2 linked regions of the Streptomyces collinus genome follow. The protein of the gene in region 1 interacts with the protein of each later gene in a pairwise test. Links are inferred from orthologs where the notes say so. Each region holds a gene or a part of one and is shown on either strand. Other genes may lie near its edges. The genes, in order: pcrA and lpdA.

What was found.
Region 2: the proteins of pcrA (region 1) and lpdA interact in binary tests that used the Escherichia coli proteins (3 or more experiments, as listed by UniProt). The link is inferred for Streptomyces collinus from one-to-one orthologs.

The regions. Positions count from the first base shown.
Region 1 is NZ_CP133771.1:5,431,748-5,435,102, forward strand. Bases 1-3,043 are described here. They hold pcrA (DNA helicase PcrA), read left to right. Parts: upstream 1-304; coding sequence 305-2,782; downstream 2,783-3,043. Other genes in these bases: RFN52_RS24855 (M23 family metallopeptidase), read right to left, coding at 2,831-3,043. In the rest of the region: more of RFN52_RS24855, read right to left, coding at 3,044-3,355. UniProt on the Escherichia coli protein: A helicase with DNA-dependent ATPase activity. Unwinds DNA duplexes with 3'-5' polarity. Translocates on single-stranded DNA with 3'-5' polarity. Initiates unwinding more efficiently from a nicked substrate than double-stranded DNA.
Region 2 is NZ_CP133771.1:2,425,970-2,429,114, forward strand. What follows is about bases 1-2,833. They hold lpdA (dihydrolipoyl dehydrogenase), read left to right. Parts: upstream 1-639; coding sequence 640-2,028; downstream 2,029-2,833. Other genes in these bases: RFN52_RS10910 (leucyl aminopeptidase), read left to right, coding at 1-356; sucB (2-oxoglutarate dehydrogenase, E2 component, dihydrolipoamide succinyltransferase), read left to right, coding at 2,092-2,833. In the rest of the region: more of sucB, read left to right, coding at 2,834-3,145. UniProt on the Escherichia coli protein: Lipoamide dehydrogenase is a component of the glycine cleavage system as well as of the alpha-ketoacid dehydrogenase complexes.

The sequences.
Region 1 (3,355 bases):
CGTTCGCCGGTGGGGGTCATGCGGCCTGGTCGCACGGTAGCCAACTCGTGTGGCCCCTGTGAAGGTTGATGGGTGATATGCCCGATACATTTTCGTGACCTCGGTCATGAACGTTGCCGAGAGTGAATGATCGAGGGGGTTTGGTCACGTTTCATCCATGATTGCGGGGGGTGTAGCAGGCCGTGATCATGCGGTCATGGAGGGCGACAATGCGCCGCCGGCCGGTCGCCGGGGGGTCGGGCGCCCGGCGATGTTCTCAGGGCGGCGGCGGGCTGTCAGTGGGGCGCCCTAGACTCGGAGAGCGATGAGCAGCCTCTTTGACGACAGCTTCCTGGCGAACCTCCAGGCCCAGCGGGGCCCCGCGGACGAGCCCCCGCCGCCGCCCGAGGACGATCACGTTCCGGAGTCGATTCCGGACGATCTGTTCGGCGGGAAGTTCGACGCGCCCCCGGACCGGGACGCCTACTACCGGGACGGCGCACCCCGCCCGGTCGTGGACACCGCCGCGCTCCTGGAAGGGCTGAACGACAACCAGCGCGCCGCCGTCGTCCACTCCGGCTCCCCGCTGCTCATCGTGGCCGGTGCCGGCTCCGGCAAGACCCGCGTGCTCACGCACCGCATCGCCCACCTGCTCGCCGAGCGCGGCGTGCACCCGGGCCAGATCCTCGCGATCACCTTCACCAACAAGGCCGCGGGCGAGATGAAGGAGCGCGTCGAGCAGCTCGTCGGCCCGCGCGCCAACGCCATGTGGGTCATGACGTTCCACAGTGCGTGCGTGCGCATCCTCCGCCGCGAGAGCAAGAAACTCGGCTTCACATCGAGCTTCTCGATCTACGACGCCGCCGACTCCAAGCGCCTGATGGCCCTGGTCTGCCGTGACCTCGACCTCGACCCCAAGCGCTTCCCGCCGAAGTCCTTCAGCGCCAAGATCAGCAACCTGAAGAACGAGCTGATCGACGAGGAGGACTTCGCCGCCCAGGCCACCGACGGCTTCGAGAAGACCCTCGCCCAGGCCTACGCCATGTACCAGTCGCGGCTGCGCGAGGCGAACGCCCTCGACTTCGACGACCTGATCATGACGACGGTCAATCTCCTGCGCGCCTTCCCGGACGTCGCCGAGCACTACCGCCGCCGCTTCCGGCACGTGCTGGTCGACGAGTACCAGGACACCAACCACGCCCAGTACGCCCTCGTCCGGGAGCTGGTCGGCACCTCCGAGCACCCCGTCGACGTACCGCCCGAGGCCGAGGTCCCGCCCGCCGAGCTGTGCGTCGTGGGCGACGCCGACCAGTCGATCTACGCCTTCCGCGGCGCGACGATCCGCAACATCCTCCAGTTCGAGGAGGACTACCCGGACGCGACGACCATCCTGCTGGAGCAGAACTACCGCTCCACACAGACGATCCTCAGCGCCGCCAACGCGGTCATCGAGCGCAACGAGTCCCGCCGCCCCAAGAACCTGTGGACCAACGCCGGCTCCGGCGCCCGGATCACCGGCTACGTCGCCGACACCGAGCACGACGAGGCGCAGTTCGTCGCCGAGGAGATAGACCGCCTCACCGACGCGGGGCACGCGAAGGCCGGCGACGTCGCCGTCTTCTACCGCACCAACGCCCAGTCCCGTGTCTTCGAAGAGATCTTCATCCGCGTCGGCCTGCCCTACAAGGTCGTCGGCGGCGTCCGCTTCTACGAGCGCAAGGAGGTCCGGGACGTCCTGGCCTACCTGCGCGTGCTCGCCAACCCCGAGGACTCGGTGCCGCTGCGCCGGATCCTCAACGTCCCCAAGCGGGGCATCGGCGACCGCGCCGAGGCGATGATCGACGCCCTGTCCCAGCGGGAGAAGATCAGCTTCCCGCAGGCGCTCAAGCGCGTCGACGAGGCGTACGGCATGGCCGCGCGCTCCACCAACGCCGTCAAGCGGTTCAACACGCTGATGGAGGACCTCCGCACCGTCGTAGAGTCCGGCGCCGGGCCGGCCACGGTTCTGGAAGCCGTGCTGGAGCGCACCGGATACCTCGCCGAGCTGCAGGCCTCCACCGACCCGCAGGACGAGACCCGGATCGAGAACCTCCAGGAACTGGCCGCCGTCGCCATGGAGTTCGAGCAGGAGCGCGGCGAGGACGAGCAGATCACGCTGTCGGACTTCCTGGAGCAGGTCGCGCTGGTCGCCGACTCCGACCAGATCCCCGACGAGGAGGACGGCGACGGCGTCATCACCCTGATGACCCTGCACACCGCCAAGGGCCTGGAGTTCCCCGTCGTCTTCCTCACCGGCATGGAGGACGGCGTCTTCCCGCACATGCGCGCCCTCGGGCAGACCAAGGAACTGGAGGAGGAGCGGCGCCTGGCCTACGTCGGCATCACCCGCGCGCGGGAGCGGCTGTATCTGACGCGGTCCACCCTGCGCAGCGCCTGGGGCCAGCCGTCGTACAACCCGCCCTCCCGGTTCCTGGAGGAGATCCCGCCGGTCCACATGGAGTGGAAGCGGACGGGAGCCACCGCGCCCGCGTCCTCCGGGCCGGTCTCGGCGGTGGCGGCCTCGCTGTCCTCGTCCCGCTCGCGCTCGTCGGCGTCGGGCGCCTCCGGGTTCGCCACGCGGCGCACCTCGGAGAAGCCCGTGGTGTCACTGGCCGTCGGGGACCGCGTCACACACGACCAGTTCGGGCTCGGGACCGTCGTCGGGGTCAAGGGCACGGGCGGCAACGCCGAGGCGACGATCGACTTCGGTGACACCAAGCCGAAGCGGCTGCTGCTGCGGTACGCGCCGGTGGAGAAGCTGTAGCCCTGTGAGGTGAGCCCCGTCGGACGGACCGGCGGGGCAGGCGGGACGTTACGAAGGGTCGATGCCGTGGCTGCGCAGCCACGGGAGCGGGTCGATCGCCGAGCCGCCGGCCGGGCGCACCTCGAAGTGCAAGTGAGGGCCTGTGGAGTTGCCGGAGTTGCCCGATCGGGCGATCGGATCGCCCGCCTTCACGGTCGTACCCGAGGGGACCGTGTAGGTGGAGAGGTGGCAGTACCACGTCTCCGTGCCGTCCTTGGCGGTCACGACCATCATGTTGCCGTACGCGCTGTTCCACTGGGTGCGCACAGTGCCGTCGGTCGCGGCCATCACGGTCGTGCCGTACGAGACGGGGAAGTCGATGCCGGTGTGCAGAGACATCCAGTTGATGCCGGACTGGCCGTAGTAGGCGCTGAGTCCGTGCCGCGCGACCGGCAGGGCGAATTTGGGGCGCAGCCGCTCCTTGCGGGCCGCTTCCTCCGCCGCGCGCTTCTTCTCGGCCGCCTGCTGGGCCTTGAGGTCGATGCGCTCCTGCGTACGGCTGGCCCGGTCGGCGAAGTCGTCGGCGCCGGCGGA
Region 2 (3,145 bases), 3.0 Mb from region 1 along the record:
GGACGTTCGGGATCATGGGCAACGACGACGCGTTCCGCGCGGCGCTGGTCGAGGCCGCCGAGGAGGTCGGGGAGCCGGCGTGGCCGATGCCGCTGCCGGAGCACCTGCGCAAGGGCATGGACTCGCCCACGGCCGACATTGCGAACATGGGTGAGCGGATGGGCGGCGGCCTGGTCGCCGGTCTCTTCCTGCGCGAGTTCGTGGGCGAGGGCATCACCTGGGCGCACCTGGACATCGCCGGGCCGGCCTTCAACGAAGGCGGGCCCTTCGGGTACACGCCGAAGGGCGGTACGGGGACGGCCGTGCGGACGCTGGTGCGGCTGGCGGAGCTGACGGCTGCGGGCGATCTGGGCTGATCGTCGCCTGAGAGCTCGGTCTCGTCCGTCGTGTGGCGAGTGCGGGGGCGTGGGGGCTGTTCGCGCAGTTCCCCGCGCCCCTTGGGCGTTTCCCCGGCGGGGCTCATCTGAACGTGGGGCGTCTCACACCGCAGCCCGGCGTCTCCTTGTGTGCCGACAAGTGCGAAGATGGGGCTCGGCAGGACAGGGCCCCACCGAAGGGCCGAAGAACGAGCGGCCGGACACCAGCCGCCTGCCGGTCACTGAAGACCGGCTCACGGCGCACATGCATGGAGGACGTGACGTGGCGAACGACGCCAGCACCGTTTTCGACCTAGTGATCCTCGGCGGTGGCAGCGGTGGTTACGCCGCGGCCCTGCGCGGGGCGCAGCTGGGCCTGGACGTCGCCCTGATCGAGAAGGACAAGGTCGGCGGCACCTGCCTGCACCGGGGATGCATCCCCACCAAGGCCCTGCTGCACGCGGGCGAGATCGCCGACCAGGCCCGCGAGAGCGAGCAGTTCGGTGTGAAGGCCTCCTTCGAGGGCATCGACATCGCCGGGGTCCACAAGTACAAGGACGGCGTGATCGCGGGCCTGTACAAGGGCCTGCAGGGGCTCGTCGCCTCCCGGAAGGTGACGTACATCGAGGGTGAGGGCCGTCTGTCCTCCCCCACGTCCGTCGACGTGAACGGCCGCCGCGTCGAGGGCCGCCACGTCCTGCTCGCGACCGGCTCCGTGCCGAAGTCGCTGCCCGGCCTGGACATCGACGGCAACCGGATCATCTCCTCCGACCACGCCCTCGTCCTGGACCGCGTGCCCAAGTCCGCGATCATCCTGGGCGGCGGTGTCATCGGCGTCGAGTTCGCCTCCGCGTGGAAGTCCTTCGGCACCGAGGTCACGATCGTCGAGGGCCTGAAGCACCTCGTCCCGGTCGAGGACGAGAACTCCTCCAAGCTGCTGGAGCGCTCGTTCCGCAAGCGCGGCATCAAGTTCAACCTGGGCACCTTCTTCCAGAAGGCCGAGTACACCCAGGACGGCGTCAAGGTCACCCTCGCCGACGGCAAGGAGTTCGAGGCCGAGGTCCTGCTGGTCGCCATCGGCCGCGGCCCGGTCTCCCAGGGCCTGGGCTACGAGGAGCAGGGCGTCGCGATGGACCGCGGCTACGTCCTGGTCGACGAGTACATGCGCACGAACGTGCCGACCATCTCCGCCGTCGGTGACCTCGTCCCGACCCTCCAGCTCGCGCACGTCGGCTTCGCCGAGGGCATCCTGGTGGCGGAGCGCCTGGCCGGTCTGAAGACCGTTCCGATCGACTACGACGGTGTCCCGCGGGTGACGTACTGCCACCCGGAGGTCGCCTCCGTGGGTATCACCGAGGCCAAGGCCAAGGAGATCTACGGCGCGGACAAGGTCGTCGCTCTCAAGTACAACCTCGCGGGCAACGGCAGGAGCAAGATCCTGAACACCGCGGGCGAGATCAAGCTCGTCCAGGTCAAGGACGGTGCCGTCGTCGGCGTCCACATGGTCGGCGACCGCATGGGCGAGCAGGTCGGCGAAGCCCAGCTGATCTACAACTGGGAGGCGCTGCCCGCCGAGGTCGCGCAGCTCATCCACGCCCACCCGACCCAGAGCGAGGCGCTCGGCGAGGCCCACCTGGCCCTGGCCGGCAAGCCCCTCCACGCGCACGACTGACCCCTCGGTCGACACACGCGACGACACAGACTTCCGCACTTTCCGTAAGGAGCAACCGAAACCATGGCGGTTTCCGTAACCCTTCCGGCGCTCGGCGAGAGCGTCACCGAGGGCACTGTCACCCGCTGGCTGAAGGCCGAGGGCGAGCGCGTCGAGGCCGACGAGCCGCTGCTCGAGGTGTCGACCGACAAGGTCGACACCGAGATTCCTTCGCCCGCCGCCGGTGTCCTGGCCTCCATCAAGGTCGCCGAGGACGAGACGGTCGAGGTCGGCGCCGAGCTGGCCCTGATCGACGACGGCAGCGGCGCGCCCGCTGCCGAGTCCGCGCCCGCCGCGGAGCAGGTCGCCGAGCCGGCTCCCGAGCCGGCCGCGGCCGCCCCGTCCACCGAGCAGGCCGCCCCGGCGGCCGCTCCCTCCGCCGACGCCGCCGCCGGCGGCGGCTCCGCCGAGGGCACGGACGTCGTCCTGCCCGCGCTCGGCGAGTCCGTCACCGAGGGCACCGTCACCCGCTGGCTGAAGTCGGTCGGTGACACCGTCGAGGCCGACGAGCCGCTGCTTGAGGTGTCGACGGACAAGGTCGACACCGAGATCCCCGCCCCCACCTCCGGCACGCTGCTGGAGATCGTGGTCGGCGAGGACGAGACCGCCGAGGTCGGCGCCAAGCTCGCCGTCATCGGCGAGGCGGGTGCCGCTCCGGCCGCCGCCCCCGCGCAGGAGGCCCCGGCCGCCCCGGCCCAGCCCGAGCCCACCCCGGCTCCGGCCCCGGCGCAGCCCGCCCCGGCCCCGCAGGCCCCGTCGGCCCCGGCCCCGCAGCAGCAGGTCACCCCGGCTCCCGAGCCGGCCCCGGCCGCTCCTGCTCCCGCCCCGGCTCCGGCCCAGGCCCCGGCCGCTCCGGCCGCTCCGGCCGCCGCCCAGCCCGCCGACGACGGCGCCTACGTGACCCCGCTGGTGCGCAAGCTCGCCGCCGAGCACGGCGTCGACCTGTCGTCCGTCAAGGGCACGGGTGTCGGCGGCCGTATCCGCAAGCAGGACGTCGTCGCCGCCGCCGAGGCCGCGAAGACCGCCGCCGCCGCCCCGGCCCCCGCCGCTGCCGCCCCGTCGGCCGCCAAGAAGGCCC